Regions from separate parts of the Colwellia sp. Bg11-12 genome, predicted to be linked through region 1. Evidence: predicted binding sites of a transcription regulator. Region 1 holds the regulator's gene; each other region holds the start of a gene.
The links. The regulator MetJ, encoded in region 1, represses methionine synthesis genes. The targets are predictions, from matches to a motif close to TAGACGTCTAGACGTCTA.

Region 1 (11,159 bases):
ATTTGAATATAAATGCAAAAACAAATTACTAACTCTACAATCATAAGTCATAACGTTAATGAAAGTTAACGCTTTAATGTCAAAATTTAGTGATAAATTCGCTGTTGTGCATTGAAAAAAAGAAAAGTTGAAAACTAAGTTTAACCAGTGAATGAAGTTTATAAAGTACACATAAATATGAGATGAATAGATTAAGCTATATAACGAATATTTAGTTTTATGATGTGCAATAGAAAAGTGCTGAGGGTATGTTTGTTATGGCTTCTAGCACTTTTTTATATAAGAATAATGTTGGAACAACATGTAAGATTGCAATAATATATATAACTATGCTGTATATAAAAATAATAAAACTTAAAAAATAGCATAAAAAATACAATAAATTTACCTAACGCATAGGACTCATCATGACTGATTTTCGCCAACAAGCACTTGATTACCATCAATTCCCAACGCCAGGGAAAATAAGTGTCGAATTAACCACCGCTGCTGAAACTAGCCTTGATTTAGCGCTCGCATACAGCCCAGGTGTTGCTGAGCCGGTACGTGCAATTGCAGCAAATCCAGATGATGTTTACAAATATACCGGCAAAGGAAATACGGTTGCTGTTATTACTAACGGTACCGCTATTTTAGGTTTAGGGAATTTAGGTGGTATGGCTGCGAAGCCAGTGATGGAAGGTAAAGCGTTATTGTTTAAGCGATTTGCAAACATTAATTCATTTGATATCGAAGTTAAGCATAAGACGGTTGAAGAATTTGTTAATACGGTGGCTAATATTGCTGATAGTTTTGGCGGCATTAACTTAGAAGATATTAAAGCGCCAGAGTGTTTTGCTATTGAAAAGGCCCTTATTGAACGTTGTAAAATACCTGTATTTCATGATGATCAACATGGTACCGCTATCGTTACTGCTGCAGGTATGATTAATGCCCTAGAAATTCAGGGTAAAAATATTAAAGATGCCAATATAGTATGTCTTGGGGCAGGTGCTGCAGCAATTGCTTGTATGGAACTATTAATAAAATGTGGCGCTCAGCGAGAAAAAATCTACATGCTAGATACTAAAGGTGTTATTCATACTCGTCGTGACGATCTTAATGAATACAAGCGCATGTTTGCTAATAACACCGATAAACGTACGCTAGAAGATGTTATTGATGGCGCAGATGTTTTTGTTGGTGTTTCTGGGCCGAACTTACTTTCTGCTGAAAATGTAAAACTGATGGCGGCGAATCCGGTGATATTTGCTTGTTCAAACCCTGATCCGGAAATTAAACCAGCATTAGCGCTTGCTGTTCGCGATGATCTTATTATTGCCACTGGACGTTCTGATTACCCTAACCAAGTGAATAATGTTTTATGTTTTCCGTTTATTTTCCGTGGAGCACTAGATGTTCGTGCTAGAACCATTAACGATGAAATGAAAATTGCCGCTGTTAATGCTATTCGTGACTTAGCAAAAGAACCTGTTTTGCAGGAAGTGCTAGATGCTAGCGGTGAGCAAAGTCTAACTTTTGGTAAGGAATATATCATTCCTAAACCAATGGACCCACGTCTATGTGGTCGAGTTGCACTTGCTGTTGCCCAAGCTGCGGTTGATTCTGGCGTTGCCGCATTAGCGATGCCTGAAAATTATATGGAATAATCAGCACAAAGGAACAATCGTGGTCTATGTGGTCGAGTTGCACTTGCTGTTGCCCAAGCTGCGGTTGATTCTGGCGTTGCCGCATTAGCGATGCCTGAAATTATATGGAATAATTAGCGCAAAGGAACAATCGTGGTTTATGTGGTCGAGTTGCACTTGCTGTTGCCCAAGCTGCGGTTGATTCTGGCGTTGCCGCATTAGCGATGCCTGAAAATTATATGGAATAACCAGTAAAATATAATCGTGTCATGCCAATAAGCTGAGATAAACACGTTGGAGAGTCATAATGAAAAATGCAACAAAAGCAGTTTTACTCTCTGCGCTTGTTTATCCAGGAGTTGGTCAGCTGATCTTTAAGGCCTATCGGCGTGCAATAGCGCTAATTTTGATATTCTCAATAACGGCTTATTTGTATATTGAAGAGGTGGTCAGTAAATATCAGCCACTTATTGAAAAAGTAAAATCAGGTGAAATTGGGCTAAACAGCCAAGCACTTGCAGATGAAATAGCAAAACACCCGATTATTCTTGATCAGTTATGGGTGAGCACATTAACCTATATACTCGTAATTTGTTGGGGGTTGGGTGTTATTGATGCTTATCGTTTAGGCATAAAAAAAGACGCTACAGCGTCTTTTAAATGAGTGTAAATAAGCACTACTCGTCATCTACTTCAAATTGACTAAAGTCGGTAATCCCCTTTGCTATCAATGCATCTCGAACACTTTTGGGGAGAATTTCAGTATTATCTTTTGTTAAATCACCATCATCAGGAAGAGGCTGCCCAGTAAAAGCATGTAAAAAAGCTTCACATAACAATTCACTGTTTGTCGCATGGCGTAAGTTATTAACTTGTCGACGGGTGCGTTCGTCAGTTAATACTTTAAGTACACGCAACGGAATTGATACAGTGATTTTTTTAACTTGCTCACTTTTTTTTCCATGTTCGGCGTATGGTTTTATATAATCGCCATTCCACTTTGCCATTTAATTACCTTGTTTAGCTAAATTATTTTTTATAAGTTAGATTTTACTGGTTGTTGGCGTTGAGTCAATAACGAATGTGTAGAAGTTTAGAAGTCTAAAGTCCTTGACCGACAAAAGCAAAGCGTTTAGAGTTATAGACGTCCAAACATCTATTTGATTTTACTGTCCAATTGGAGCAAAAAATGACAAGCAAAAAACCAGCAACATTGGCTGTTAGAGCCGGTATTAATAGTGACAAACACCATGGTGCGGTTGTTCCTGCAATTCATTTATCGAGTACTTACGCCTTAAAAGGCTTTAATGATAAGCGCCAATTTGATTATTCTAGGACAGGAAATCCAACACGTAGTACATTCGGGCAAGCTATTGCTGATTTAGAGCACGGCGCAGTGGGTATCGTCACTAGTACTGGTATGTCTGCTGTTCACTTAATCTGTCAATTACTGACAACACAAGACACTGTTATTATCCCCCATGATTGTTACGGTGGCAGTTATCGATTATTTACCCATTTAGCAAAACGTGGCCAATTTAATGTTATTGTTGTTGATCAAAATGATCAAGAAGCCTTAGCTCAAGCTCTGGCGCAAAAGCCAAGATTAGTACTGGTTGAATCACCCAGTAACCCCTTATTACGTTTGGTTGATATAGAAAAGGTTACTAAGGCGAGTCATGCTGTAGGAGCTTTAGTTGCGGTAGATAATACTTTTCTTTCACCTCTTTTGCAGCAGCCGTTATTATTAGGTGCAGACATTGTTTTTCACTCAACAACTAAATATATTAACGGTCATAGTGATGTGGTTGGCGGCGTATTAGTAACAAAAGAGCAGAAGCTTGGTGAAGAGCTTGCGTGGTGGGCAAATTGTATTGGTATTACCGGTTCACCATTTGACAGCTATCTTGCATTACGTGGTTTAAAAACATTGCCTATTCGCATGAAACAACATCAAGAGAATGCGAATGTTGTGGCAAAATACCTAAAAAGTCACTCAGCAATTAATGCCGTGTATTTTCCTGGTTTGAAAGACCATCCAGGACATGAAATTGCAAAGCGACAACAAAAAGATTTTGGCGCTATGATGAGTTTTGAAATAAAAGGCGGTGTTGAAGCGGTTAAAGTGTTGTTTGATAAGTTAGCACTCTTTACTTTGGCACAATCGTTAGGTGGTGTCGAAAGCTTAATAAGTCATCCATCAACGATGACTCACGCAGGTATGGAAATTGAAGCACAAATTGCCGCAGGCATCACGCAATCCTTAGTTAGAATTTCTGTAGGTATTGAAGACATTACTGATATTATCAGTGATTTGGAACAAGCTTTACTTGCGAGCCAAATTTAAGGTTTTAGACTATTTTAATAGCATAATTAATGAGTGAAAATGACAAAGTCAAATACAGTAGAACCGTTATCATCAGGGAATAATCAACTTGCCAAACATGCTATACATGTACATAAATTTGGTGGTAGCAGCTTAGCAACTACACAATGTATTGATCGTGTGGTTGATATTATCCGCCAAAATTGTCAGTTAGATGATTTAGTCGTTGTCTCGGCTAATGGTAATACGACGGATGACTTATTCAATATTTATGAACTCGCTGTTGAAAATAGTCAGGATCTTTTAGTCGCCATTGAGGCATTAAAACAGTCACAAAGTGTATTAATTAGTGAACTATTAAATAAGAGCAGTGCAGCTGTCTTAATTGATATTTTGTCAGATGATATAGAACAATTAACCGTTTGGTTAACAGAGCAACCGTGTCAATATCATGCTGATATGCTGGCCTATGGAGAGCTGTGGTCTGCGCGTTTATTATCTGCAGTACTGAGTGAGCAAGTGTGTCCAAGTTATTCAATTGATGCGCGTGATTTTCTAGTCATTAATAACGATAAAGACTGTGCAGTTGATAACCAAAGTAGCAGTAAACAATTTCAGCAAAATTTGCAAAAGGGAAAGTTGGCAGTCATTACTGGCTACATTACTAAAAACGCTCAAGGTAAGACCTGTACACTAGGGCGTAATGGCAGTGACTATTCAGCAACAATAATCGCATCGCTGTCAGGTGCGTTGAATGTCACGCTCTGGACTGATGTTGATGGTATATATAGTGCTGATCCTCGTGTTGTACCACTTGCTCGTAAATTACACCGTCTACCTAACGGTGTGGCAAAAGAGCTTGGTCGTTTGGGTAACCCCGTTTTACATGCAAAAACTTTACAACCGCTCACTAATCACAGTACGCATTTACATGTAGCAAGCAGTTTTGATCCCGAAATATCCGGTACAGAAATTGGTAAATTTGGTCAAATTGCTAAACAAGAACTATCAGTGACTTCACTCAATGATTTATTACTGGTGCAATCAACAAGTTTAACTGGCTCATTGGGTGAGCAGGCTAACCATGAGTTTTCTGCTATTTGCTGTGATGTTAAACAAGGTTTTATTGTTATTCACCAAGCACAACAAAAGTTTGTTAGCCAATGGTTAGCCAGTCATGATACCGAAGTGTCATTCACACCCGTTTCAATTTTAGCTATTGTTGGTCACAGTGTAGTTAACCAAGGTAATATTCAAGCGCGTTTTAAGCGTGCTCTCAAACATTCACAAGTGCTTTACGTGGTTAACTCGTTAAGTGAACATAGTATTATTGCCGTTCTTCAGCAGAGTTGTACGGGGGAGTTACTCAATAATGTTCATCATGATATGACTAAAGACGCACGTCATATAGGGGTTGTTGTAGCAGGACTTGGTAATATTGGTCAACGGTTCTTAGAGTTATTGCCTAGGCAACTCAATCGGATCCCGGCGTTAGAGAACGTACATTTAGTCGGTTTAGTTGCGTCGAATAAAGCACTTCTTAATACCGACGGTATCGATGTTGCTCGAGCGATAAAGCTTTATGAACGAGATGCTAAACCTTATGATAATGCATTATTAATGTCATGGTTGACCAATCACCCTTACGATGAATTAATTGTTGTTGATATAACACCCAGTGAACATTTTAGTCATCTATACGGAGATTTTTTTAAAGAGGGAATTCATGTCATTGGCGCAAATAAGTGGGCGGCATCTTCAAGTACTAAACAATACAATACCCTAGTAAGGACAGCGGCCGAAAATAAAAGCTTATGGTTAGGCAATACGACCGTAGGTGCAGGCTTACCGATTAATTTTGCGATTAACGATTTACTTAATAGTGGTGATCAAATCGTTGAAATATCCGGAATTTTTTCTGGAACACTCTCTTGGTTATTTGAAACTTATGACGGTAGTGTACCGTTTTCACGGTTGTTATTAGATGCACTGTCACAAGGCATTACCGAACCTGATCCACGTGAAGATTTATCGGGGCGAGACGTACAACGAAAATTACTGATATTAGCGCGTATGGCTGGTTTTGAATTATCACTTGAAGATATTGAGTGTCAAAACCTAGTACCTGAAGCACTACAAGATCTATCAATAAAAGATTTTTTAGCAAAAGCAGATCAATTAGATACTTATTTTGCTGAACAGTTAGCGCAAGCGTCGGCAAAGCAATCGTGTATTCGTTATATTGCAAAGTTTGCTGTAAATGAACAAGGTAAATCAACAGCTAAGGTTTATTTAGCCGTTTTACCCAATAATAACGCATTTGCTCGTTTAACACCGTGCGATAATATATTTTTAATAAGAAGTCTTTGGTATCAAGATAACCCACTTATTATCCAAGGACCTGGTGCAGGACGTGATGTTACCGCTGGTGGCTTACACTCAGATTTAGTTAGTATCTGTCAACAATTGGCAGGTAAAAAACACCAAGTTAAAATTAAAGGTTTAAGTTAGATACACCATTAGCTTAATAATCGAAATTTAAATTTAAAAAGCATAGCCTTATACGTTATGCTTTTTTATTATCTAAAGTATACGAAATACTTGTTTCCGTAGTATTATTAACTAGCATCTAGTTAATAAAAATTTTAATACACTTATTAAGGCTCAGTTTTATTTTTTATGGCAAATAAAAGTAACAGCGATACAAACTTTACCGCACAAGTAAAAAGCCTTTTAACAAGGATATACGGACGTAGCCAGCTAAACGATTCAGTACTCGAGCGTGCGATTGAATATTATGAAAAACAACCCTTTATTCAACATAAGCTCGATGAACTTCAAAATAATATTGAAAAGATAACGGCCCAAGTCCCTAGCGATAAAACTAAACAACAACGGGTTCGGTTAGAGCGAGAGGAACGTGCCTATCAGGAAGAATTGAAGTTTGAACGTAATGAGCGTCATCAGCATTTATTTTTGCTGTGTAAAGAAATTATCAGTTTATGCGAAGGTGATAGTTTTGAGGAAAGTAATCGTAAATCAGGGCAGTTGTTAGGTACTATCCAATTAGTTAGCCCTACCCAAGGTAAAAAAGTCGCTTTATTCAATGAGCAGAACAAGCCTCTTTATAAAAGTGTGCTGTGTTTACGTTTACTCGACAAATTATGTATAGATAAAAATATTGTTGAACCATACATTAAAGTTGCCTTGGGTAATATATCTTCAGAACAATATAAAACTTTTTCACAAGACAAACCCAAAGCGTATCAGGCTTTTGTTGAAAAGGTTAAAATTCCTTTAATAATGGCGTCATTATTACAAGATATGGGTAATAACCACCCTGAAGCTATAGCTATTTTGTATGGCGAAAAAAATGAAAAAGATCCTCACAGAACATTACCGATAGAAGAACGAAAAGCATTATTACAAATTAACTACCGGGAAACAGTAAAATACCTTGTAGATGGTATTGGCGCGTCTATTTATATAGGTAACTCAAAAACAGATCGTGATAAATACAATGCTCTTGAACACAAAAAATTATTATTTATTAAGCACTTGTTAAAAAGCGCCGTGAATCCAAAACAGGGGATTGGCAATTTACTTAAAGTGCCACAAATCTATAGTTCAATAATCTTGTCGACCAAAGATAGCTATAACTACAAATTATTACCAAAAGTTTATCATGTCTTAAACCAGAATGCAGAGCGCGGTGCTTGTAGCCAGATAGTTGTTGATGCACTCGCTCAAATCACAGGCCATTTCCCTCAAGGTTATGGTGTTACCTATATTCCGGTAGAACAAGATATGGCTGACCGCTATGAATATGCGGTAGTCAGTCAGCTTTACCCTAATGATCCTGAAAATCCTATTTGTCGAACGGCAACGCGTAATTTAGCTTTCATATCCCATGGACAAGAGGTTGTGCTCAAAAAGTCTAATAATTTGTATTATACAGAAACAGCAAAAAGTTTTTCTAGCATCAGCAAAGAACGGCTCCATGAAATATTAGAGCTTTTAGTGTCAAATTATCATGAACGTAAGAAATTAGACTTAATTCCACGCTGTTGGGAGCCCGGAGAGTTCTTTGCTATAAAGATTAACCAAAACCTGTGGAATAAAGCTAAATAATAATAAAGCTTTTATCAATGTCTGTAAAAGTTCAGGTAAAATACATATTCACTACTTTGTACTATTTTGGAATATCTCGTGAGCGATCAAGAAAAAAGACTCAACAAATTTATCAGTGAATCAGGTTATTGCTCGCGTCGAGGTGCTGATAAGCTGATTGAAGAAAACCGAGTTACCATTAACGGCAAAAGCCCTGAATTAGGTACTAAAGTACAGCCAGGTGATGTTGTTTTTGTTGATGGTAAACAAGTCGGTGCAATGCCTACCAATAAATCAGACAGGGTTTATATTGCTTACAACAAACCTATTGGCATCACTTGTACAACTGAACTAAATGTCAGGGGTAATATTATTGATGCTATTGGTCACCAAGAAAGAATTTTCCCTATTGGTCGTTTAGACAAACCATCAGAAGGATTAATTTTTCTTACCAGTGATGGAGATATTGTTAATAAAATTTTACGCGCTGAAAATGCACACGATAAAGAGTATATTGTGACCGTTGATAAACCTATCAGTGAGCGTTTTATTCTGCGTATGTCTAAAGGTGTGCCTATTCTTGGTACTATTACAAAACCTTGTATTGTTAAAGTTCACAGCAAATTTGAATTTCGCATTATTCTTACGCAAGGCTTGAATCGCCAAATTCGCCGCATGTGTGAATATTTAGATTATGAAGTATTGAAACTCAAACGTTCACGTATTATGACCGTTGAACTGGGCGACTTAAAGTCAGGCCAATGGCGAAATTTAACGAAAGAAGAAATGACCGAAATAAATGCTGCGGTAGCGACGTCAACGAAAACAGCCTTACCAAAAGAAGCTGATGAATCTGCAGATCCCTGGGCTACTGTTATAGCAGTCACGGATATAGAAAATGATACGGATATCTAATAATTATACTAAGTTTATCCCTTTTGCCTCATGAGAAAATAGAACCACTCATTAATTAAACGGATATTATAAAATTTAAATCGTTGATTATCTGTAATATTAAGACAATAAAAAAGGACGCCGAAGCGTCCTTTTTTGTTTTAGTACTTTAATGCTTACTATTTTCTAGCGGCATCTTTAGCTGCTTTAGCTGCTTTTACTTCAGCGATAACAACTTCTGCTACGTTGTTAGGACAAGGCATGTAGTGAGAGAATTCCATTGAGAATTGACCACGACCTGATGTCATTGTACGTAACGTTCCGATGTAACCGAACATTTCTGAAAGAGGAACGTCAGCTTTAATACGAACACCAGAAACACCCGCGTCTTGACCTGCGATCATGCCACGACGACGGTTTAAATCACCAATAACATCACCAACGTGATCATCAGGCGTAAACACATCAACTTTCATGATAGGTTCAATTAACTGTGCACCAGCTTTTGGAATTGATTGACGGAAAGCACCACGAGCAGCTAATTCAAATGCAACAGCAGATGAATCGACAGCATGGAAGCCACCATCGTATAATTCAATTTCAACGTCAAGTACAGGGAAGCCAGCAAGAACACCAGTATCCATCATGCCTTTGAAGCCTTTCTCGATTGCTGGGAAGAATTCTTTAGGAACATTACCACCAACAACAACAGAGCTGAATACGAAACCAGAACCAGGTTCGCCAGGCTTGATACGGTAATCAATTTTACCGAACTGACCAGAACCACCAGATTGTTTCTTATGTGTGTAAGAGTCTTCAATTGCCGTTGTGATTGTTTCACGGTAGGCAACTTGTGGCTTACCAACTTCTAATTCAACACCGTAAGTACGCTTTAGAATATCTACTTTGATATCTAAGTGAAGCTCACCCATGCCAGATAAAATTGTTTCGCCTGAATCGATATCAGTTTCAACTTTAAAAGTAGGATCTTCTGCAACCATTTTACCGATAGCAAGACCCATTTTCTCAGTTGAACCTTTATCTTTAGGTGTTACAGAGATAGAAATTACCGGCTTAGGGAATACCATAGCTTCTAGAACGATAGGGTGTTTTGGATCACATAATGTGTGACCTGTTTGAACATTACTTTTCATACCAACAATCGCGATGATATCACCAGCTTGTGCTGAAGTAAGTTCGTTACGGTCATCAGCTTGCATTTCACACATACGTCCAACACGCTCAGTTTTACCTGTAGCAGCATTAAGAATCGTATCGCCTTTCTTCAAAGTACCTGAATAGATACGTACGAAAGTTAATGTACCAAAACGGTCATCAGTGATTTTGAATGCTAACGCTTTGAAGGTTTCTTCTGCAGAAACGATTGCGAATTCGCCGTTAGGTGTACCTTCTTCATCAGTAAGAGGTTGTGGATTAACATCTGTAGGTGAAGGCAAGTAATCAACAACAGCATCAAGAATTAATTGAATACCTTTGTTTTTAAATGCAGATGCACCGTAAGTTGGGAAGAAAGTCATATCACGAGTACCAGTACGGATACACGCTTTGATTTGTTCTGTAGTAGGAACCATTTCCCCTTCTAAGAACTCCATCAACATATCTTCATCAACTTCTAAAGCTGTTTCAATTAACTGTACACGGTACTCAGCAGCTTTTTCTACCATATCAGCTGGGATATCGGTAATTTCATAGTTTTCTGGAAGACCTGTGTCATCCCAGATGTAAGCTTTTTCGCTAAGAAGATCTACAACACCAACAAAATCATCTTCTTCACCAATAGGTAAAGTCATAATAAGTGGTGTAGCACCTAGAACGTTTTTAACTTGCTTACAAACGCGGTAGAAATCAGCGCCTAAACGGTCAAGTTTGTTAATCATGATAATACGAGCAACTTTTGAGTCGTTCGCGTAACGCCAGTTAGTTTCTGATTGCGGTTCAACACCACCAGAACCACAGAACACACCGATACCACCATCAAGTACTTTAAGTGAACGGTAAACTTCAACAGTGAAATCAACGTGACCAGGAGTATCGATGACATTGAAACGGTGATCGTTCCAAAAACAGCTTACCGCAGCAGACTGGATGGTAATACCGCGCTCAGCTTCTTGTTCCATGAAGTCAGTCGTAGATTCACCATCATGTACTTCACCAGTTTTATGGATCTGACCGGTTAATTT
Region 2 (11,159 bases), on a different contig from region 1:
GAACAGACCAAAAACCGCTTTTGCGGTTAACTTTTTACTGTTAATAATATCGTCTAATAAAGCATTGGCATCATTAAATAAATTAGTTGCTTCTTCGCCAACCACTTCGTGTCGTAAAATAAGTGGATATTTTCCTGATAACTGCCAAGTCATGAAAAATGGTGTCCAATCGATGTAATTTCGAATGACATTTAAATCAAGATCATCAAGTACCGTAACACCAAGTTTATTGGGTATTTTAGGGGTATAGTTTTCAAAACTTATCGGCGCAGCATTGGCGCGTGCATCTTCTAATGATATTAAGCTCGAACGTGGTCCTTTTTTATAATGACGCTCTCGCACCCGCGCATATTCATCATCTTGACGCGCTAAAAATGCCGCACGTTTCTCACTATCATCTGAAAGTAAGGTACTAACGACTGAAACTGAACGCGACGCATTAGGCACATATATAACCGGATGTTGATATTGTTGCTCGATTTTAACGGCAGTATGAGCTTTTGATGTTGTCGCGCCACCAATAAGTAACGGCAAGTCAAAATTAAGACGTTTCATTTCTTTAGCGACATGCACCATTTCATCAAGCGACGGTGTTATCAAACCTGATAATCCAATCACATCCACCTTTTCGGCTTTCGCCACACGCAAGATATCATCACAAGAAACCATGACACCTAAATCAATAATCTCGTAGTTGTTACATTGTAAAACAACACCGACTATATTTTTACCAATATCGTGGACATCACCTTTTACCGTTGCCAGTAATATTTTACCATTTGATTTTATTTCAGTTTTTTCAGCTTCAATAAATGGATTTAAATGAGCAACAGCTTGTTTCATCACTCGGGCTGATTTTACCACTTGTGGCAGAAACATTTCTCCCGCGCCGAATAAATCACCAACGGTATTCATACCATCCATTAATGGTCCTTCAATAACATCAAGAGGACGTTCAGCCACTAGCCTTGCTGCTTCAGTATCTTCGACAATAAATTCATTAATGCCTTTAACCAAAGAGTATTCTAAACGCTCTTTAATCGGTAGCTCACGCCAGGATAAATCAGCCTTATTGTTTTTGCTCCCCGCTTGCCCGCGATAAGACTCAGCCACATCAAGTAAGCGTTCTGTTGCATCGTCATCGCTATTTTGTATAACATCTTCAACAGCAAGGCGGAGATCGTCAGGAATATCTGAATAAATAGCTAACTGACCTGCATTTACAATGCCCATGTCCATACCATTTTTTATTGCGTGGTATAAAAACACCGCATGAATCGCTTCACGAACTGGGTTATTACCACGAAATGAAAATGATACGTTAGAAACACCGCCAGAAATCATCGCATGAGGCAGGTTTTCTTTTATATCGGCAACCGCTTCAATAAAATCTACCGCATAATTATTATGCTCTTCGATACCAGTTGCTACCGCAAAGATATTGGGATCAAAGATAATGTCTTCTGCAGGAAAGCCTATTTCATTGACTAAAATTTCATAAGCACGTTTACATATTTCATACTTACGTACCCGTGTGTCTGCTTGACCTTGTTCATCGAAGGCCATAACAATAACAGCCGCGCCATAACGGCGTAATAGTTCAGCTTGTTTACGGAAGTTTTCTTCGCCCTCTTTCAAGCTGATTGAGTTAACAACCCCTTTGCCCTGAATACACTTCAAGCCTTCTTCTAAAATATCCCATTTAGAAGAATCAAGCATAATAGGCACTTTCGCGATATCTGGCTCACCAGCAATTAAATTCAAATAACGGATCATCGCCGCTTTTGAATCAAGCATGCCTTCATCCATATTTATATCTATAATTTGCGCGCCATTGGCAACTTGTTGCAGGGCAACGGCGACGGCTTGTTCGTAATTTTCTTCGGTAATTAAGCGCTTAAAGACAGCAGAGCCAGTAACATTGGTACGTTCGCCAACGTTAACAAACAATGAACTTTCCTCTATGGTTAACGCTTCAAGCCCGGACAAACGACAAGCAATTTTCCTGGCGCTAATTTCCCTAGGTTTTACATTGGCAACCGCATCCGCCATACCTTTTATATGCGCTGGCGTTGTACCACAACAGCCACCAATAATGTTAAGGAATCCCGACTCAGCCCACTCATTGACATGAACATTCATATCTTCGACGCTGAAATCGTATTCACCAAAGGCATTAGGCAAGCCTGCATTAGGATGAGCTGAAACAGCAAAGTCTGATATTCGACTTAGTTCGGCCACATATTGTCTTAATTCAATGGGACCTAATGCACAGTTCAAACCAAATGAAATAGGTTTTGCGTGGCGCAATGAATTATAAAAAGCTTCGGTTGTTTGCCCAGACAATGTTCTGCCTGATGCATCAGTAATCGTGCCTGAGACCATTACAGGTAAACGTAATTGTAATTCATCAAAAACAGTTTCTACCGCAAAAACAGCGGCTTTAGCATTTAAGGTATCAAAGATAGTCTCAATAAGAATAATATCTGAGCCACCTTCAATAAGTGCTTTAGTTGATTCTATATAGGCATCTTTTAATTGATCAAAAGTCACATTACGATAAGCAGGATCGTTAACATCTGGTGAAATAGAACATGTTCTGTTGGTTGGCCCTAAAACACCGGCAACAAACCTAGGCTTATCAGGGTTTTTAGCGGTAAATTCATCCGCTGCTGCGCGTGCTATTTGTGCCGCAGCTAAATTTATTGCCGCACTGTACGACTGCATATCGTAATCTGCCATCGCAATCGTCGTGGCGTTAAAAGTATTCGTTTCAAGAATATCAGCACCCGCTTCAAGGTATTCATAATGAATTGCTTTAATTACCTCGGGTTGTGTAAGCACTAACATATCATTATTGCCTTTGACATCAAGATGCCAATCAGCAAATTGTTCACCACGATAATCTTGCTCTTCAAATTTATAGGCTTGGATCATTGTTCCCATAGCACCGTCTAAAATAAGAATTCTTTTTTGTATTTCTTGCTCAAGACGACTAAATGATGCTGATTTTTTCATGCTATTTCTCTACTTTTACTTACAAACTTTATGAATGGCTAAATATATTGGTCACTGTTTATATTTCTGTGTCTGGGTGTATTGCTTGAATATTTGTTGCGTCTAATTTGTACGGTGTGATCTGATAAACATAATAGTTTAACCAATTGGTAAATAATAAGCTGCCATGACTTCGCCATGAACTGTGTGGCACCTTTGTTATGTCATCATTAATATAGTAATTATTTGGCATAACTGCATCAATATCAGCCTTAAGGTCACGTTGAAATTCTTCATCTAGCGTAGTTGAATCATATTCTGGATGACCGGTTAAATAGACCTGTTGCTTATTTTTACTCGCGACGACATAAACGCCTGCTTGAGGAGATTCAGCAATAATTTTTAATTCAGGAATTGATAGGTAATCAGACTTATCTATATAACCGTATCGTGAGTGTGGGACATTAAAAAATTCTTCAAATCCGCGGGTAAGCTGTTCTTTTTGGTCAACAGGGCTATGCTGAAAAACACCTAATAATTTTTCTTTTCTTAGGTGTCGCTTCAAACCATAGTGATGATAAAGTGCGGCATGAGCGGCCCAACAAGAAAACATCGTTGAGGTGACATTTTTTTCAGCCCAATCAAATATTTCACATATTTTGTCCCAAAAGGTTACTTTCTCGTATTCCATTAAAGCCAGTGGTGCCCCCGTTATAATTAAACCATCGTATTGCGTATTTTTGATGTCATCAAAGAGACGGTAAAAATTATCTAAATGCTCTTTTGGCGTATGCTTGGATTCATTAGCGTTGATACGAACAAAATCGACGTTTATTTGTAAGGGTGTATTAGACAATACCCGTAGTATTTGAACTTCTGTTTCAATTTTATTAGGCATTAAATTGAGAATGGCGACTTTCATTGGGCGAATTTCTTGGCTTGCCGCCCTGCGCTCAGACATTACAAAGATATTTTCTTCACCTAAAATAGATAAAGCAGGTAATTGATCTGGAATTTTAATGGGCATAGCGTTTACCTAATCAAATAATGTCAAAAAAGCATGAAACACTTCGTTCTCTAATTTCACGTATTAACTTTTATATAAATATGAGTATTTTATGGTACGTGTATTTTTAGCTATGTCAACATCTAAACGTATAGACGTCTATAACGTTTTATTTTATAAAATAAGTAACTCATTGCTTTGGCATTAAAAGTAAGCACATTGTTAATGTTTAAGAACCTATCTGTATTTATTTATGGGTAACATCTTGAAGTGTTATTTTTTATTGGATTGCGGTAATATCGAAACTCTGAAGAAAACATGGCAGATTTTACCCTTGACTATAAAAGTACTATCCCCGGTAGAGCGACACAATAATGACGTCATTAAAACTTATGACAGTATCTTAAAAGATATACAAGATGAAGAAGCGCTTATTTTTATGAATCATGGCTTTGCTCCATGTGAAATTTTATTAGATGACACTGATCAAAAATGGAAACATCAAATATCGCTTTACAACAACATGTTAATTCAAGCATTTAAGCTTGGCTTAAGCGAAGATTTAACCGATAAATCGATCTTAGAAATAGGGAGTGGACGTGGCGGTGGCTTAGCTTTTGTTAAAAAATACTATAATCCAAAACAAGCAACAGGCGTCGATCTAAATAAAAATCAAGTAACTTTCTGTGCTAACACTCATAAAAAAGAAGGTCTGAACTATATAGAGGGCGACGCATGTGCCTTAGATATTGAAGACAACACCATTGATATTATCTTTAATGTAGAATCTTCGCATTGTTACTCAAACATCAATCAATTTTATCGCCAAGTTAGTGATAAACTTAAACCCGGAGGCTTCTTCCTCTATACAGATATATTTTTCCCAGATGAGAAGCTTTATGATGATTTCTTAGCTTTTGAACAGAACTTAATTCCAGGCATGGACATTTTGTATGCTAAAGATATGACCGAAAACGTCATTGATGCTTGTCGATTAGATAAAGTAGACTTTAAAACAACACTGCCTAAGACAATTGCTGCTTTAATGTCAGAAATTGCTGAAGTTAAATTAGATAAATACGAAAAAGGTCTCATTAAATATATTACGGTTGTGGCAATAAAGCGCTAGCGCTTCATTGTAAATGAATAGCGACTATTAATTGATTATAATGATCAAAGTTATATTCTTCAGATATAAAAAAGCCACCGCAAATGCGATGGCTTATTAGAATATTTTCTATTAATAGCAGCTTATTCGATAACTGCTTCTTCGTCTTCTTTAGCTGGTTTTTCACTTGCTCTTACGCTTTTAACTAACAGTAATTCACGTAAACGTTTATCAAGCTCTTTTGCCATTTCAGGTTTTTCTGCTAACGATTTAGAAGCGTTTGCTTTACCTTGGCCAATACGATCGCCATTGTAGCTATACCAAGAACCGGCTTTTTCAACCATATTATGCTGAACACCTAGGTCAATTAATTCACCTAAGCTGTTAATTCCTTCACCATATAAAATTTGAAATTCAGCTTGTTTAAATGGAGGTGCTATTTTATTTTTAACCACTTTTACACGTGTTTCATTACCAATAATTTCATCACCGGCCTTAACCGCGCCGATACGTCTGATATCTAAACGAACAGAAGCATAAAACTTAAGCGCATTACCACCTGTTGTTGTTTCTGGGCTACCAAACATCACACCAATTTTCATACGAATTTGGTTAATGAAAATGATCATGGTGTTAGATTTTTTCAAGTTACCTGTCAACTTACGCATTGCTTGTGAAAGCATACGGGCTTGTAGTCCCATATGAGAGTCACCCATGTCACCTTCAATTTCTGCTTTTGGTGTAAGCGCAGCAACAGAATCGACAACAATAACGTCTATAGCACCTGAGCGCGTTAGCATGTCACAAATTTCCAATGCTTGCTCACCCGTATCAGGTTGAGAAACAAGTAACTCATTAATATTAACACCTAGCTTTTCAGCATAAATAGGGTCAAGTGCATGCTCTGCATCAACGAATGCACACACTTTACCGTTACGCTGAGCTTCAGCAATAACTTCAAGTGTTAATGTTGTTTTACCACTTGATTCAGGACCATAAATTTCAACAACACGCCCTAGTGGTAAACCACCAGCACCTAATGCAACATCAAGCGCTAATGAACCTGTAGAAATGGTTTCAACATCCATTGTGTTGTTATCACCAAGCTTCATAATTGAGCCTTTACCAAATTGTCTTTCGATTTGGCTTAATGCTGCTGCTAATGCTTTTTCTTTATCATCTTTCATGTTTGTTCCGCCGATGTTGCTAAGATTTCGTTTTGATGGAGCAAGTATACTGTATGGTCGTACAGTATCAAGCTTTTTTACAATTATTTTCATTTTATTATTAAAAATAAAAAGATGTGACTTATATACTACTGATATAAGTGAATTTAATTAACAATAGTAACTTTTAACGTTACCTTGTAAAAAAGTTACTATTTGTAATTTTACAGGTAATGTACAGGATAAATCTTATAGGGTTCGGTAAAATTTTAGTTAAATAAATAGAGTCTAAATTTATGGGTTATGGCATAATTACCTTATTACTTTTTCATTAATCTTATGAGTTACCGCATAGAAATGACTACAGCAAACTTAGACCTTTCCTCACACACACCTATGATGCGCCAGTACTTAACAATTAAAGCCGAGTTTCCTCATATTTTAATTTTTTATCGCATGGGTGACTTTTACGAGTTGTTTTTTGATGATGCTAAAAAAGCATCTGACTTACTCGACATTTCATTAACCGCTCGTGGTAAAACAGGAGGCAATGCTATACCAATGGCAGGCGTTCCATACCATGCTGTTGAAAACTATTTAGCTAAGTTAGTACAGCTGGGAGAGTCTGTTGCGATTTGTGAACAAATTGGCGATCCAGCAACGAGCAAAGGTCCTGTTGAACGTAAAGTTGTTAGAGTTATCACTCCTGGCACAGTTAGCGACGAGGCTTTATTACTCGACAAGCACGACAATTTGATTGTTGCCGTCAGTGAAAGTAACAATAAGTCATCACAGCGGTTTGGACTGTCTTATCTTGATATGACCAGTGGCCGATTTGTACTCACCGAGCCAAGCACCATCGAGCAGTTACAAGCTGAATTACAGCGTTTATCTCCTGCAGAACTTCTCTACAGTGAATCGTTCTCAGCGCCAGAGTTACTAAAAGGCTATCAAGGATTAAGAAGAAGATCTGAATGGGAGTTTGATTTAGACACGGCCATTAATTTACTAAATACACAATTTGGCACTAAAGAACTTTCTGGCTTTGGTGTTGATGATAAATCATTAGGCTTAATGGCCGCTGGTTGCTTATTCCAATATGTAAAAGAATGTCAACGCAGTGCGCTTCCTCACATTCGAGCCATTATTTGTGAGTCTTCTGCTTCTGGTGTCATTTTAGATGCAGCAACTCGTCGTAACTTAGAACTCACTCAAAACTTACAAGGTGGCTTTGAAAATACCCTCGCATCGGTATTAGACAAGTCAGCGACACCAATGGGCTCTAGATTACTGAAACGTTGGTTACATTTTCCTTTACGTGATTTAAACATATTAACCGCACGTCAAAATGCAATTAGCGAACTATTGTCACAAGATTTAACGTCTGAATTATTTAGCCAACTTAAATCTTTTGGTGATATTGAGCGTATTGTTTCTCGCATTGCCTTACGCTCTGCGCGTCCAAGAGATTTTGCTCGTTTACGTAATGCTTTAAGTCAACTGCCTGAACTTCAGCAACATTTACAAGCTTGTCAGCAAGCACATATCACTGAGTTAGCGTCAAAAAGCTTTCCAATACCCAACTTACACGACTTATTGCAACATGCTTTAGTTGAAAACCCACCGGTTCTTATCCGTGATGGTGGCGTTATTGCCAAAGGCTATCATGAAGAACTTGATGTGTTACGTGACTTAAGTGATGGTGCAACTGAATTTCTTGCCCAACTCGAAGCGCGTGAAAAAGAACGCACGGGTATTAGTTCCTTAAAAGTAGGCTATAACAGGGTTCATGGGTTCTTTATTGAAATGAGTCGTACTGCCGCTAACGATGTACCTGATGACTATATTCGCCGACAAACCTTAAAAAATAACGAACGTTTTATCACCAATGAACTAAAACAACATGAAGAAAGAGTACTCAGTGCCCAAAGTAAATTTCTAGCATTGGAAAAACGTTTGTATGACGAACTGTTCGATTTAGTCTTACCCGATTTAGAAAAACTGCAGATGCTTGCACAAGCGATTGCAGAATTAGATGTCTTAAATACTTTTGCTGAACGTGCAGAGAGCTTAAATTACGTACAACCCAATTTAACAAAAAATAACGGTATTGAAATTAGCGCGGGTCGCCACCCTGTTGTCGAGTTAATGACAAGCGAACCCTTTATTGCCAATCCAGTAACGTTAAATAACGAACGTAAAATGCTGATAATTACTGGCCCTAACATGGGGGGTAAATCAACATATATGCGCCAAACGGCACTCATTGTTTTATTGGCTCATATTGGTTGTTATGTACCTGCAGATTCGGCAAGTATTAGTATGGTTGACCGTATATTTACCCGTATTGGTGCGTCTGACGACCTAGCGAGTGGTCGTTCAACCTTTATGGTTGAGATGACAGAAACCGCTAATATTTTGCATAATGCGACAGAAAAAAGTTTAGTGTTATTGGATGAAATAGGTCGAGGTACCAGCACTTATGATGGTTTATCTCTTGCTTGGGCGTGCGCTGAAATGCTTGCGATTAAAACCAAAGCTTTTACTTTGTTTGCCAGCCACTATTTTGAATTAACACTTTTAGCCGAGCAAATACCGACACTGGCTAATGTACATTTAGATGCGGTTGAACATGGTGATACTATTGTCTTTATGCATACGGTTCAAGAAGGTGCCGCAAGCAAAAGTTTTGGTTTACAAGTAGCACAATTAGCCGGTGTGCCTAAGCCTGTTATTCAACGAGCCAAACAACGCTTGGCTGAACTTGAAAAACAACAGGTACCTTCTATTATCAATATTGAACAGCAACCTTTTGAGCAACTTTCATTTATCGAAAATATTCACCCCGTACTTGAATCCTTATCATCAATTGATGTTAATGATTTAACCCCTAAACAGGCATTAGATTTATTGTTTGAGTTTAAGAGTAAAATTTAAATACTTATTCCCGGCATAAAAAAACCAGCAATTGCTGGTTTTTTTGTTTTATAGACTCAATCAATTCATTAAGCTTGGAACAAGGCTTCTATTGATAAATCTTGTTGGGTCAATATATCCCGCAAGCGCTTAAGCGCTTCAACCTGAATTTGGCGAACACGTTCACGTGTCAAACCAATTTCTACACCAACATCTTCTAATGTTGCTGCCTCATAGCCTAACAAACCAAAACGACGAGCAAGTACTTCACGTTGCTTAGAGTTCAGTTCATTTAGCCAATGAATAATGTTATTTTTAATATCAGAAGTTTGTAGGCTGCCTTCTGGACCGCCACTCTTATCATCAGGAATAACGTCTAATAATACTTTATCGTTTTCACCACCAAAAGGTGAATCAACCGACGTCATACGCTCATTCAAACGAAGCATTTTAGTAACACTAGCGACAGGGACATCAAGTTTTTCAGCAATATCTTCTGCAGTAGGTTCGTGGTCAAGTTTTTGGACTAATTCACGCGAAGTGCGTAAATAAATATTGAGTTCTTTTACGACATGGATAGGAAGACGGATAGTGCGTGTTTGATTCATAATGGCACGTTCAATCGTTTGACGTATCCACCATGTTGCATAAGTTGAAAAACGGAAACCACGTTCTGGGTCGAATTTTTCGACGGCGCGGATCAAGCCTAAATTACCTTCTTCAATTAAGTCGAGTAGTGGCAAACCACGATTGTTATAGCGACGGGAAATTTTAACAACTAAACGCAGGTTACTTTCAATCATGCGTTTTCTGGAGGGTTCGTCACCTTTAAGAGCAAGGCGAGAAAAATAGACTTCTTCTTCTGCGCTAAGTAGCGGAGAAAAACCAATTTCACTTAAATACAACTGAGTAGCATCTAAATTTGATGGGGCATCTTCTCTATCTTTAGATGATGCATTAGTTGACTCATTTTTATCTACAACAGTATTTACTAATTCTTTTTCTATACCCATGCTGTATCTCCCGATATGCTGCAAAGTCTACTACCATTGATTAAATATTCACGCGAACTCCAATTTATTATTGTTATTATTATTTGTTATTTCGACAGATACTTCATTGGGTTTACTGATTTTCCGCGAAAGCGAACTTCAAAATGAAGCATAATTCTTTCAGCGTCTGTATCACCCATTTTAGCGATAACTTGACCCGCTTTTACCAACTGCTGTTCTTTAACTAAGATACTCTCATTGTGAGCATAAGCACTAAGGTAATCATCATTATGTTTAACAATAATTAACCGTCCGTATCCTCGTAAAGCATCACCGGCATAAACGACTACGCCATTAGCTGTTGATTTAACCGAATCACCGCGTGTACCTGCGATATTTATTCCTTTATTACCTTGTTTTGCTGTGGAAAATCCTTCAATAATTTTTCCTTTAGCAGGCCACACCCAATTCCTTATTTTTTGAGAAAATGTTGTGCCATTTGCAGAGGGTTTATTGTTTACTTTTTGCCCTCTTACATTTTTACCATACGCCTGCTTTTTATTTGATGCAACAGGTTTTTTTACCCTTCTTGGTTTCTTATTTTTTTGCTTTTCAACGCGAGCTATATGATTACTGGCTTGAGCAGAATTTTTGACTAGAAATAATTTTTGTCCGGGAAATATTCTGTAAGGTGACGCTAGGTTATTAAACGTTGCCAAGCTGTTAATATCAACATTAGCGCGCCATGCAATAGAGTATAATGTTTCACCTTTTTTGACTATGTATTCACGTCCCTTCAAACTACTTTTAAGACGTTTGCTTAAAGGGATGGAGCCTTGAACATCTACAACAGGTGCTGGCTTATGGTTCGAAGAACAGCCCGCTAAGAATAAACTAAGCGCTAAAAAAGCGACATAGGTGAGCTTTTTATAGGGCAAAAAAACATAGTGTTCAATATGTAAAGTCAAAAAACA
Region 3 (11,159 bases), on a different contig from region 1:
CGTGTCGACCTTGATGGTGAGTTTATTCCTGCTGATAAAGACTAGAACAATCTGTTTTCTAATGTTTTACCGTTAGTTAATTGTGAATATTGCCATTGCTGTTTATGGCAAAGTTGAAGTATTTGTAGATCTAACGGTTCACTTTCAAGCGCAACAGCAGAGCTAGTGATTAAAAACTCATTACTTTGCGTCTGTTCAATATGCTGTACATTAGCAATGGAGCCCACTAAGGATAAAAAGTCATCATACGACTGCCTCATTCTAATCGTTAAATAACGCTGTTCTTCTTCACTTTGTAAGTTCTGATGTTGTTGCAACTGTCCTTTTTCTAAATATAAAACTTGGCTACATAACCGCTCTAGCTCACTTAAATCATGAGAACTCAAAATAAACGTAATCTCTGATGATAAAGACGCAACCAACTCACGCACTTCTCGAGCATTTATCGGGTCAAGACCCGCCGTGGCTTCATCTAACATTACAATGTCTGGCGAACCTATTAAGGCTTGTGCAATAGCGACACGTTTACGCATACCATGTGATAATTCATCAGGTTTTGCATTAAAAGTATCCGCTAAGCCAACCAGTTCTAATGTTCTTTGCGCTTCTTTTATCGCTTTTTTACGGCTAAAGCCTTGCAGTTGTGCATAAAACGTTAACTGTTCAGCAATCGAAAAACGCGGGTCAAACTGAGCATCTTGTGGCAGCGCAGCCAACCGGCCAAATAGGTTTGCATCCCCTGTTTTAAATCCTGCGATGGTAATACTGCCACTACTTGGCAATAAGTAACCACATAATAGACTGAATAAAGTGGTTTTACCTGCGCCATTAGGGCCAACCAATGCAATAGGTTGCCCTTTTTCTATGTTAAATGACACGTTGTCTAACGCTAAATGATCGCCAAATGATTTTGACAAGTTGTTAACTTGAATTAACGGACCTGTTTGGCTGTTCAGTAAACTCATATTGACGCCCTTTTTAATAGTTTATCCGCAACAAATAACAAAACAACAGTTTGAAAGAGAGGAATTAAATAATGATAAAAATCGAGAGTTTCTAATGAAACTACGCGACTAATTTGTGTACCAGGAAAAATAAAATTAAGAAAAAGACCGCTATTTAATTGGAATTGAATAAAGCCTATCAATAACGCACCAAGAGTATAAAACAAAATTCCTGCAACAATGCTCATTTTAGCGGAGGATAAAATGCTGTTAAAAAATGACATAAGCGCAATAAAGGGTAAAATAATAATAGATAACTCGACAAACAGTACTGCAGCTTGTTTTATCGCAGGGAACAATAATGTGCCATCTCGGGCGACAGCTAACGCGACACAGGCCAATAATGTTAATAATATTAAGCTAACAAGAATAAGGAATTGCCCTAAAAATCGCCCGAGCAGTATTTCACTGCGTGTCGCTCTTAATGTGATGAAGCGTAAAGTACCACGTGCCCTGTCTGAGCAAGTTTGATCACTTGTCACCAGTAAAGTAAATATTGGAAAGGAATAAACAGCCACCAACCAGTAAATAGAAAACTCCGCTACGGGCCATTTTAATAAAGCACTTAACCCTAAAGAACCAAACAAAGTACTTGCAGCAACTTTAAAAGTATCCGAAAAAACAATGTCTGTTGCTGAGCTGATCACATAATATAAAAGAACAAACCAAACAGCACAAAAGGCTGTTAAAGCAATTAAACCATTTTTAGTTTTAAAAATACGGTTCAGTTCAAATTGAGTGAGAATAGAAAGTCTATGAATGTTTAACAAATGAAAGCCTGCTAATGATTATTTTGCAATACCATAAATGCACAGCCCAAAAAATGCGAGTGTTATTTTGTTTCACCATACGTCAGCCAAAGACATGACTGTTTATTCTGTAAATAAAAAGCCAATCAATATTGATTGGCTTTTTTTATGCTACTTAAAATGAAACAGTCAATAAACTTATTTTCTACGTATAGAAACTGATTCACTTAATTGAGCCAACAGTAATTCTGTATCGGTCCAGCCAATACAAGCATCGGTAATACTTTGACCGTATGTTGCGACTTCACCATCAACGAGGTCTTGGCGACCTTCCACTAAATGACTTTCAACCATCACACCAAAGATATTGTGATTCCCACCGCTGATTTGCTGACAAACATCATCGCAGACTAGCATTTGATTTTTAAATTTCTTACTACTGTTAGCATGACTAAAATCGATCATGATTTTAGTATTAAGTGAAGACTTCTCTAACTGCTCTGTCACGACTTTTACACTGTCAGCATCAAAATTTGTCGTTTTACCACCACGTAAAATAATATGACAATCTTTATTACCCGTTGTCTGCACAATAGCAGAATGGCCATATTTGGTCACCGACAAGAAATGATGAGAAGCACTTGCCGCGCCAATAGCATCTATAGCGACTTTAATTGTGCCGTCAGTGCCATTTTTAAAACCAACCGGGCAAGACAAGCCTGAAGCGAGTTCTCTGTGCACTTGGCTTTCCGTAGTACGGGCGCCAATTGCTCCCCAACACATAAAATCAGCCATATATTGTGGCGTTATCATGTCTAAAAACTCACCCGCTGTAGGCATACCCATATCATTTAAATCGAGTAATAATTTACGGCCAATACGAAGACCGTCATTAAGCTTAAAAGTATTATCCATGTACGGGTCATTAATTAAGCCTTTCCACCCAACTGTTGTGCGAGGTTTCTCAAAATAAACCCGCATGACAATTTCAAGGGTATCTTTATACTTTTCACGTAATTTAACTAATCGCTGACCATATTCTAATGCGGCTTCAGTATCATGTATTGAACATGGGCCAATCACCACGAGCAAGCGATCATCTTTATCATTAAAAATTTTACTTATGGCTTTACGCCCAGAAAACACCGACTTAGACGCTTCTTGAGAAGCAGGAAATCGCTCAATTAATGCGATAGGAGGTAATAATTCTTTTATTTTGTTAATGCGAACGTCGTCGGTTTGGTAGAACATAGTCATTTCTCTTTACTTCAACACTAAAACTGGACAGTAATTGCACACATTAGTATTTTATTATTTTCATTGTGTACGTCTAACTCGCTGGCTAGACTCCTAGATGGTTAACCCATCAACAATTTATCAGTGTTAAACAGACAATACCAATAGAAAATGTCTTAAAAACGATATATTCATAAAGTGGTTTATAATGGCTGTTGTCATCCTACTTTTAGCGCAGCTCCTGCCAGTTTATTTTATACAGCCATTGAAACCTCAATATTTATCTGCCTATAATAAAGGCACAACAAACAATCTAATTTTATTATGTGGCGAAATTTTTCGATAGTAGTGTTTTTATTTGTCTTAGCTTCTACAGCTAATGCTTTGCCTGCTGAAAATTTTACGAATAAAATAACCTTTACCACTACATTAACGATTGAAAAAAGTCACTCTCCTTTATCCCCTGACTTTACCTTGTTGGTCGATGAAAATGCCCCTGACCAATCATTCAACTTGCCACGATTAAATCGCATTTGTTCATCATTATTTACTAACGAAATACAGACTACACCAAACTACCTGCTCGTTATTGAGTTTTTTAAAGTTAAACTCACCGCTGGATTATTTAAAAATCTGGCTAATCCACCTGTGCAGATTAATTGGTATGAGCAACTTAGCCATCGCACAAGTTCTAATCGACTTGCAGGTTGGAAAGATGGCAATAGTTTATACACAGCAAGCATAACCTACCATTCATAGATTCATCATCTAACAATTACTAAACAATCTTTTTCCTTTTTTCTGCCACTTTTTAACCGTGGCCCTTGTTGTATGCCCTTTTCTAAAATTTAGAACGCGAAGGCAACAAGAATTTACGAGATTTTATGATGAACTCACCGATGAAAAAGCCATATCGTTATTTTAAATGGCAAAATCTATTAATATTATTCACCTTACTTTTCCTATTAGTCAGTGCCTTACCGAATCTATATGTCGATAAAGTAAAAATTGAACTCTTGCCTATTAATTCAAGTGTTCAACAAATAACCACAACAGAACTTAAAGACTTATTCAATCAGCAGAGTTTATCTGTTGATGAAATTCATGTTACTAGAGAAAAAACAACAATTACATACGGTAACAAATCCGATATAAAATCAATTAACTCACTGTTATATAATAAGTTAAAAGATGACTACCTTATTGAAATTAACAAGGTAAATAGCTTACCCTCATGGCTGGAGTCACTTAATGCTAAGCCAATAAAATTAGGCTTAGATTTAAGTGGCGGGGTATTATTTGTGCTTGATGTTGATACAAAACAAGCCTTATTTGATCGTTTAAAAAACATCGCATTAGCGATAAAAACACTTGCCATGGAAGCACGTATTCGAGGGGTTAATGTCATTCAAAGCAAGGCAAGCCAATTTGCTGAAGCACATCAACAAAACCTTTCTGTCAGCTTTCCTAACGTAGCGAAGAGTAAAGTTGATACACTTTTTAGCAAACTAAAAGCAATATATCCTGAATTATCCCAGCAAAAAGATCAGCATAACCAAGTGACGTTGTCATACTCCTCAAAAATAGCAGCTCAATTTCGTCAAGAAACCATGCAGCAAACATTAAAAACAATGCGAGGAAGAATAGCAGAGCTAGGGATAACTGAAGCGGTAACACAGCAACAGGGAAAAAATCATATTCGCATTGAATTGCCTGGTGTTCATGATCCCAAAGAAGCAAAACGTATCATAGGTGCCACAGCTTCACTCGATTTTTATCAGCTTGCAGAAAACTCAAAGGCAGCAGGTATATTGCGCATGTCAGATGAACATGGCAGAACACTCACCTTAAACAGCCAGGTGGTTTTTTCAGGCAGCAATATTAAAGATGCACGAGCAGGACAAGATCAAATGAGCATGCCTTTAGTCAATCTTACCCTAGATGCTATCGGTGGTAAGAAGATGTCGCAATTTTCTAAGCAAAATATCGGTAATACTATGGTAACGGTATTTTCTGAATTTTATCGAAATGCTGAAAATCAAATGGTCAAAAAAAGTAAAGTCATTAACGTCGCTACAATCCAACAACACCTTGGCTCTATATTTAGTATCACTAACATGTCAAGCCAACAGGCTGCACAAGAACTGTCATTATTATTGCGAGCAGGTTCGCTAACAGCGCCAGTCACTATAGTAAAACAACGCACCATTGAGGCGTCACTCGGTGAAAATAACATCAAAAATGGTATTAAAGCCCTTAGCGTAGGTATTAGTATAACCTTGTTATTTATGGTTTTTTGGTATCGTTCTTTAGGAGTCATTGCAAATATAGCACTAACATTGAATTTGATCAGCTTACTTGGGTTGATGTCGTTACTGCCTGGTGCAGTACTGACTTTACCCGGTATTGCCGGTTTAGTGTTAACGGTTGGTATGGCTGTTGATACCAATGTCCTTATCTTTGAGCGGATAAAAGAAGAATTAAAGCGCGGCCATAAAGTGTTGTCAGCCATTGAACAAGGTTATAAAAGTGCTTTTTCAACAATTCTTGATGCCAATATTACCACCATGATCACTGGCATTATTTTGTACACCATAGGAAATGGTCCGGTTAAAGGTTTTGCACTTATTTTATGCTTAGGGATTTTAACCAGTATGTTTACGGGTGTTTTTGTTTCAAAGGTATTAACAAACATGGTTATTCAAAAAAATAAAACACAATTATTGGGAGTTAACGTATGAGTACCATGAAACTTAATAAATACTTTACTTTAAGCTACTTTCGCATCGCCAGCTTTTATTGCGCAGCAATATTTATTGTTATTGCACTTTCTGGTCTATTTAGCAAAAATTTAGCGCTTGGTTTAGATTTTACTGGCGGTTACCTTACTGAATTTTCAACGGAAAATTCCCTTAGCCAAACAAAAATGAAGACCTTACTCAGTGCTTATCTCCCTGAAAGCTTTAAATTAACCTCTGCTGAACAAGGAACACATTGGAGTGTTCAACAAGCAGATAATAACGTCAGTTTACAAGGTAAGGAATGGCTAACTGATTTTGCTGACAAAAATCAATTAAACATCACGCCTCAAGACGCCGTTTACATAGGAAGCCAAGTCGGTGAAGAATTAATTAACCAAGGTGGATTAGCGCTATTAACCGCAATTATTGTCATCTTAATCTATTTGTCTTTTAGATTTGAGTGGCGTTTAGCCGCTGGTGCTGTTATTGCTCTTTTTCATGATGTACTTATCGTACTCGGGTTATTTGCATGGTTTGGCTTATCCTTTGATTTAACAATTTTAGCCAGTTTGTTAGCCATTATTGGCTACTCATTAAACGACTCAATTATTGTCGGTGACAAAATAAGAGAAATAATGAAATCAAATAGTCATGCAAATATAGATGACGTGATCAATCAAGCCATTAAATCAACTTTAGTAAGAACAATGATCACCTCAGGAACGACATTAGCGACTATTATTGCCATATGGGGGTTTGCAGGAGAGTCTTTAGCAGGTTTTTCTATATCACTATTCACCGGCGTTTTAGTGGGTACTTTCTCTTCGATTGCAATTTCAGCAACAGTGCCACAATTACTTGGTTTAACCGCTGATTATTATCAAAAAATAGAAGCAGATATTTGCCCCTTACCTTGAATAATAGTCTAATAATTACGGCTCGATAGTCGTATCAAGACAATAACTCACAAGGGTATTTACTTAACCGTAAATACCCTTAACGACATCAGCTAGACGATGATATTTCCAACGCCGCATTTAATCTATCAAAACCTCTAGCAAGGTCGGCAATTAAGTCATCAACATCTTCCAAGCCTATATGCAAACGAATTAATGGGTACTCATAATGCCACTGAGTTGCTGTGCGTATGCGTCCAACATTAGTATTACCCAAAATCAAACTTTCAAAACCTCCCCAAGAATAGCCCATTTTAAAATGTTCCATACCATCGAGTAAGGCATTAAGTGACCGCTTATCACCACGCGTTAACACAAAAGAAAACAAACCGTTAGCGCCCGTAAAGTCACGCTTAAAATATTCATGGCCCGGACATGATTCAAAAGCAGGATGAAGAATTACATCAACTTCATCGCGTGTTGCCAGCCAATTAGCCACTTTTAGGGCACTGGCTTGGTGTTGTTTTAAACGAACACCTAAGGTGCGAATACCACGCATCGCTAAATATAAATCGTCAGGCGACGTACATTGCCCCATTAAATAGCTATTTTCACGTAATTGTGGCCAGTACTCTTCTGTCGCCGTTGCCGTGCCTAACATAACGTCAGAATGACCGACGATATATTTAGTTGCGGCTTGAATTGAAATATCAACACCGTAGTCAAAAGGTTGAAAGTTAACCCCCGCGGCCCAAGTATTGTCGAGCATAACAATACAGCCATGCTGGTGAGCAACTTCAGCAATACCAGGAACATCTTGCACTTCCATAGTAATAGAGCCAGGTGATTCTAAGAAAATAAGTCGGGTGTTATCTTTGATAAGTGTGTCTATATTTTTACCAATAGTGGGATCGTAATAAGTGGTTTCTACGCCAATGTTAACCAATATATTGTCGCAAAAATCGCGTGTTGGTTCATAAGCGGTATCAACCATTAAAATATGATCACCCGTTTTTACAAACGAAAGAATGGCATTGGTAATTGCCGCTGTACCTGAAGGATAAATAGCACAACCTGCACCACCTTCAAGATCAGTCATTGCATCTGCGAAAGCAAAAGCGGTTGAGGTGCCTCTTCGTCCGTAGAAAAGCACCTGATTGCCACGGTTAGCAGTTGCGTGATTCATTTCTTTAACCGTATTAAAAACAACGGTTGATGCACGTTCTACCGGGGGATTAACAACGCCACGTGTCCATTTTGATTTTCGTCCAGCATTGACTATTTTGGTATCGTTGATCATGATTTTTCATCCTAAAGCATAAAATTCATTTAGCCATCTAAATAGCTAACTTAATAAAGTTACCTTATGATCTTTCCAAGCATGATGCACGATTTATTTACAATAATTACAGCAATAAACTTATTGAAATAAGTTCATTTGATCACTGGTTAGCTTTTCGAAACTGCTGCCAACAAAAGGTAGAATAGCATCGGCAACAGTCGCTAATTGTCGGTCAATGTAAAACTGGTAATCTAAGGGCGCTTTGACATAACCTTTTGCTTGCGGACCAGACGTCGTAATGAAATATTCTATCCAACCGCGTTGCTGATACTTTAACGGCTGATTGTTTATTTTATTAATGTCATCAGCTAAACGTGCAGCTTTGACATGAGGAGGCACGTTTTTAACATAGTGATCTAATTGCCGGCGAATACGCTTACGATAAACCAGTAAGTGATCTAATTGCCCTGCAGAGGTTTGAGCAACAATACTGCGGACATAGTCGGCAAAAGGTTCGCCGTTAAATATTTTTAAATACAACTCTCGTTGAAAAGTTTTTGCCAATTCTGTCCAGTCGGTGCGAACACTCTCTAAACCTTTAAAAATAAGTTCAGACTTGCCCTTTTTTTCTACGATCCCCGCATAACGTTTTTTAGTACCAACATCTTGCCCTCTGATTGTTGGCATTAAGAATTGACTAAAATGTGTTTCAAACTCAATTTCAAGTTGGCTTTCTATTGAAAACTCTTCTTTGAGCGTTGCTTGCCACCGAACATTAATATTATTTTGTAGCGCTTTACCCAACTTTTGGCATTGTTGATGACTAAAGTCATCGTCAACACTGACAAAAATAGAGTCGGTATCGCCATAAATAACCTGATAGCCATCGTTTTCTAACCACATCTTGGTGGTAATTAATAACTCATGGCTCCGTTTAGTAATAGAACCCGATAGACGGGGATCAAAGAACCTGCATCCTGTTGAACCCAGCACACCATAAAACGAATTCATAATAATTTTTATTGCTTGCGACAATGCGGCATTGTTATCTTTTTTAGCGATATCTCGCTCTAGCCAAAGCTCATTAATAATGTCAGGTAAGAAGTGTTTATCTCTAGAAAAATAAGCGCCATCAAAACCTTTAATGCTGTTTTCGGGTGATTTTAGCCCTTCAATTAAGCCCATAGGATCAATATTAAAGCTTCGAATAATAGAGGGGTAAAGACTTTTAAAATCAAGTACGAGCACATTTTTATATAACCCTGGAATGGAATCCATCACATAACCACCCGGAGAAACTAACCCTTGTAAACCATCACCCATATTGGGCGCAATATAACCACTACGATGAAGTTTAGGTAAATATAAATTGGTAAAGGCAGCAACCGAACCACCAATTCTGTCTATTGATAATCCCGTTAGTTTTGCTCTTAAACGGGTAAACTCGAGTAATAAGGACTGCTCAAAAATAAGCGTAACTAAATGGCAATCTTCAAGGTTATAAGCGGCTAAGGCGAGTTTGTCATGAGCAAAATTGTTGTTGATTTCTTGCATTCTGTTGTCTACATCATCGACCTTTTTCCCTTTTCCTAATAATGCATTTGCAACAAAATCAAGGGAAAAGCTTGGGAAATTATAAGTCGCATTTTTTAATAAATCGATTCCATCAAGTACCACTCTGCCAGCGACATCAATAAATTTTTGTTCATTTTGGCTCCCCCCAGCAGATCGGGTACGCCAGCGTGGCGACTGGTAATTACGGCCAATATTAAAGGCAATATTGTGGATGTCACAACGTTTTTGTAATAAATTAAAATCGAAATTAATGACGTTCCAGCCAATAAAGATATCAGGGTCGTGAGCCTTTACCCAAGCGATCAGTGCCGTTAAAAGCGCTTGCTCATTGTCGACCCAAACGATGTGCTCAGCGATCTCGCGGGCTTCTTCATCAGATAATTTTGACTGCTTTTTTTTTGCTAAGACATTATTGTGATCACCGATCATCAAAACACACTTTATCGGCTTTCCATCAGACATTTTATGAGAGTGTAATCCAATAGAATAAAGCTCTCCTGCCATGGAACACTCGATATCGATAGATACCATGGTTAACGCAATATCATCAAGTGACTGAGTTTTATCCGTTGCGCGACATTTATCGCTGTGAAAGGTAGGAAAATTACTTTTTTGATGGCCCAATGTTGGCAGCGTGATAGGTTTAACGTTTACTTGGGTAATAAATTCAATACCTGAGGTAATAAAACGCTCCATTAAAAAACGTTCATCGGGGCGAAAATCGTCTTCATAACATTTAATGTTATGTTGTTTTAATATATCGCGCGCCCGATAAAACTCACGTATCGTTGAAAAGTAAAAACCGCTGACCAATTGCTGATTAAATGTTTTAAGGGCAAGAGGGCTAACTTTCGCTGTGGCTATTCTTTTTGTTGATAAGAGTATTTGTGCTTGCTCTTGTTGAGTTTGCTCAACAAAAAATAACGCTTGCTGATGCTGTACAATAACATTAACAGCACCTTGTAACGTTTTAACCCATAGCGACAATTCTATACCCTGCTTGGTATCATAGGCTTGGCGGGTTAATAAAAAACCATAATTCGAGCGAGGCGTTAATTTTTCTGCAGTTAATGACATTAATTATTTTAATTCGTGGCGTAAAACGATAAACTGTTAATATATACAGCAGTATATACCCATACTATTTGAAGATACAAGATTCAGCAGACATAAGTAGGATGAGTATACCAACCAATGAACCCTAAATGGCTACCAGCATGCTAAGCGATAAAATAAAAGAAGCAATTCGCACGTCGTATAAAACCATCGGTGAAAATCTAGAAAATTTTCATCCGAGAAAACAGCAAACTTTTTTAATTGCCGAGATAGCTAAAACATTAGCGGGTGAATACGACAAAACGCGAAAAATTATTACCATTGAGGCAGGCACCGGTACTGGTAAATCTTTAGCGTACTCATTAGGCGCTATTCCGTTAGCGATGTCACGCCAAAAAAAGGTCTGTATTTCTACCGCTACCGTCGCCTTACAAGAGCAGTTAGTTGACAAAGATTTACCTTTCTTAAAAAAGCACTCAGGTCTGGACTTTAACTTTACCTTAGTCAAAGGTCGCCAACGCTATGTTTGTCGTCAAAAGCTAGCCCTTGCAGTGAGTCAAGATGATTCACCACAAGCCGGCTTCACCTTTGCGCAAAAACCCAATGCCACCGATATAAAG

Region 2: a site for MetJ is predicted at 4,148-4,165, ahead of metA (homoserine O-succinyltransferase). Genes of this name have one in related genera too.
Region 3: a site for MetJ is predicted at 7,957-7,974, ahead of H4J39_RS01250 (cystathionine beta-lyase). Genes of this name have one in related genera too.

What each region holds. Positions count from the first base shown of each region.
Region 1 is NZ_JACGUZ010000078.1:194,608-205,766, forward strand. Features, by position in the region: gene H4J39_RS15690 (malic enzyme-like NAD(P)-binding protein) at 408-1,649, shown strand; gene H4J39_RS15695 (hypothetical protein) at 1,936-2,292, shown strand; gene metJ (met regulon transcriptional regulator MetJ) at 2,306-2,635, opposite strand; gene metB (cystathionine gamma-synthase) at 2,818-3,975, shown strand; gene metL (bifunctional aspartate kinase/homoserine dehydrogenase II) at 4,015-6,465, shown strand; gene H4J39_RS15715 (hypothetical protein) at 6,634-8,085, shown strand; gene rluF (23S rRNA pseudouridine(2604) synthase RluF) at 8,164-8,979, shown strand; gene fusA (elongation factor G) at 9,138-11,159, opposite strand, start outside.
Region 2 is NZ_JACGUZ010000075.1:31,157-42,315, forward strand. Features, by position in the region: gene metH (methionine synthase) at 1-3,018, opposite strand, end outside; gene metA (homoserine O-succinyltransferase) at 3,077-4,024, opposite strand; gene H4J39_RS13375 (class I SAM-dependent methyltransferase) at 4,338-5,132, shown strand; gene recA (recombinase RecA) at 5,255-6,298, opposite strand; gene mutS (DNA mismatch repair protein MutS) at 6,635-9,214, shown strand; gene rpoS (RNA polymerase sigma factor RpoS) at 9,283-10,206, opposite strand; gene H4J39_RS13395 (peptidoglycan DD-metalloendopeptidase family protein) at 10,293-11,153, opposite strand.
Region 3 is NZ_JACGUZ010000046.1:36,399-47,557, forward strand. Features, by position in the region: gene H4J39_RS01215 (EAL domain-containing protein) at 1-45, shown strand, start outside; gene H4J39_RS01220 (ABC transporter ATP-binding protein) at 42-965, opposite strand; gene H4J39_RS01225 (hypothetical protein) at 962-1,774, opposite strand; gene aroG (3-deoxy-7-phosphoheptulonate synthase AroG) at 1,952-3,004, opposite strand; gene H4J39_RS01235 (hypothetical protein) at 3,338-3,748, shown strand; gene secD (protein translocase subunit SecD) at 3,877-5,730, shown strand; gene secF (protein translocase subunit SecF) at 5,727-6,647, shown strand; gene H4J39_RS01250 (cystathionine beta-lyase) at 6,736-7,926, opposite strand; gene H4J39_RS01255 (DNA polymerase II) at 8,047-10,560, opposite strand; gene dinG (ATP-dependent DNA helicase DinG) at 10,701-11,159, shown strand, end outside.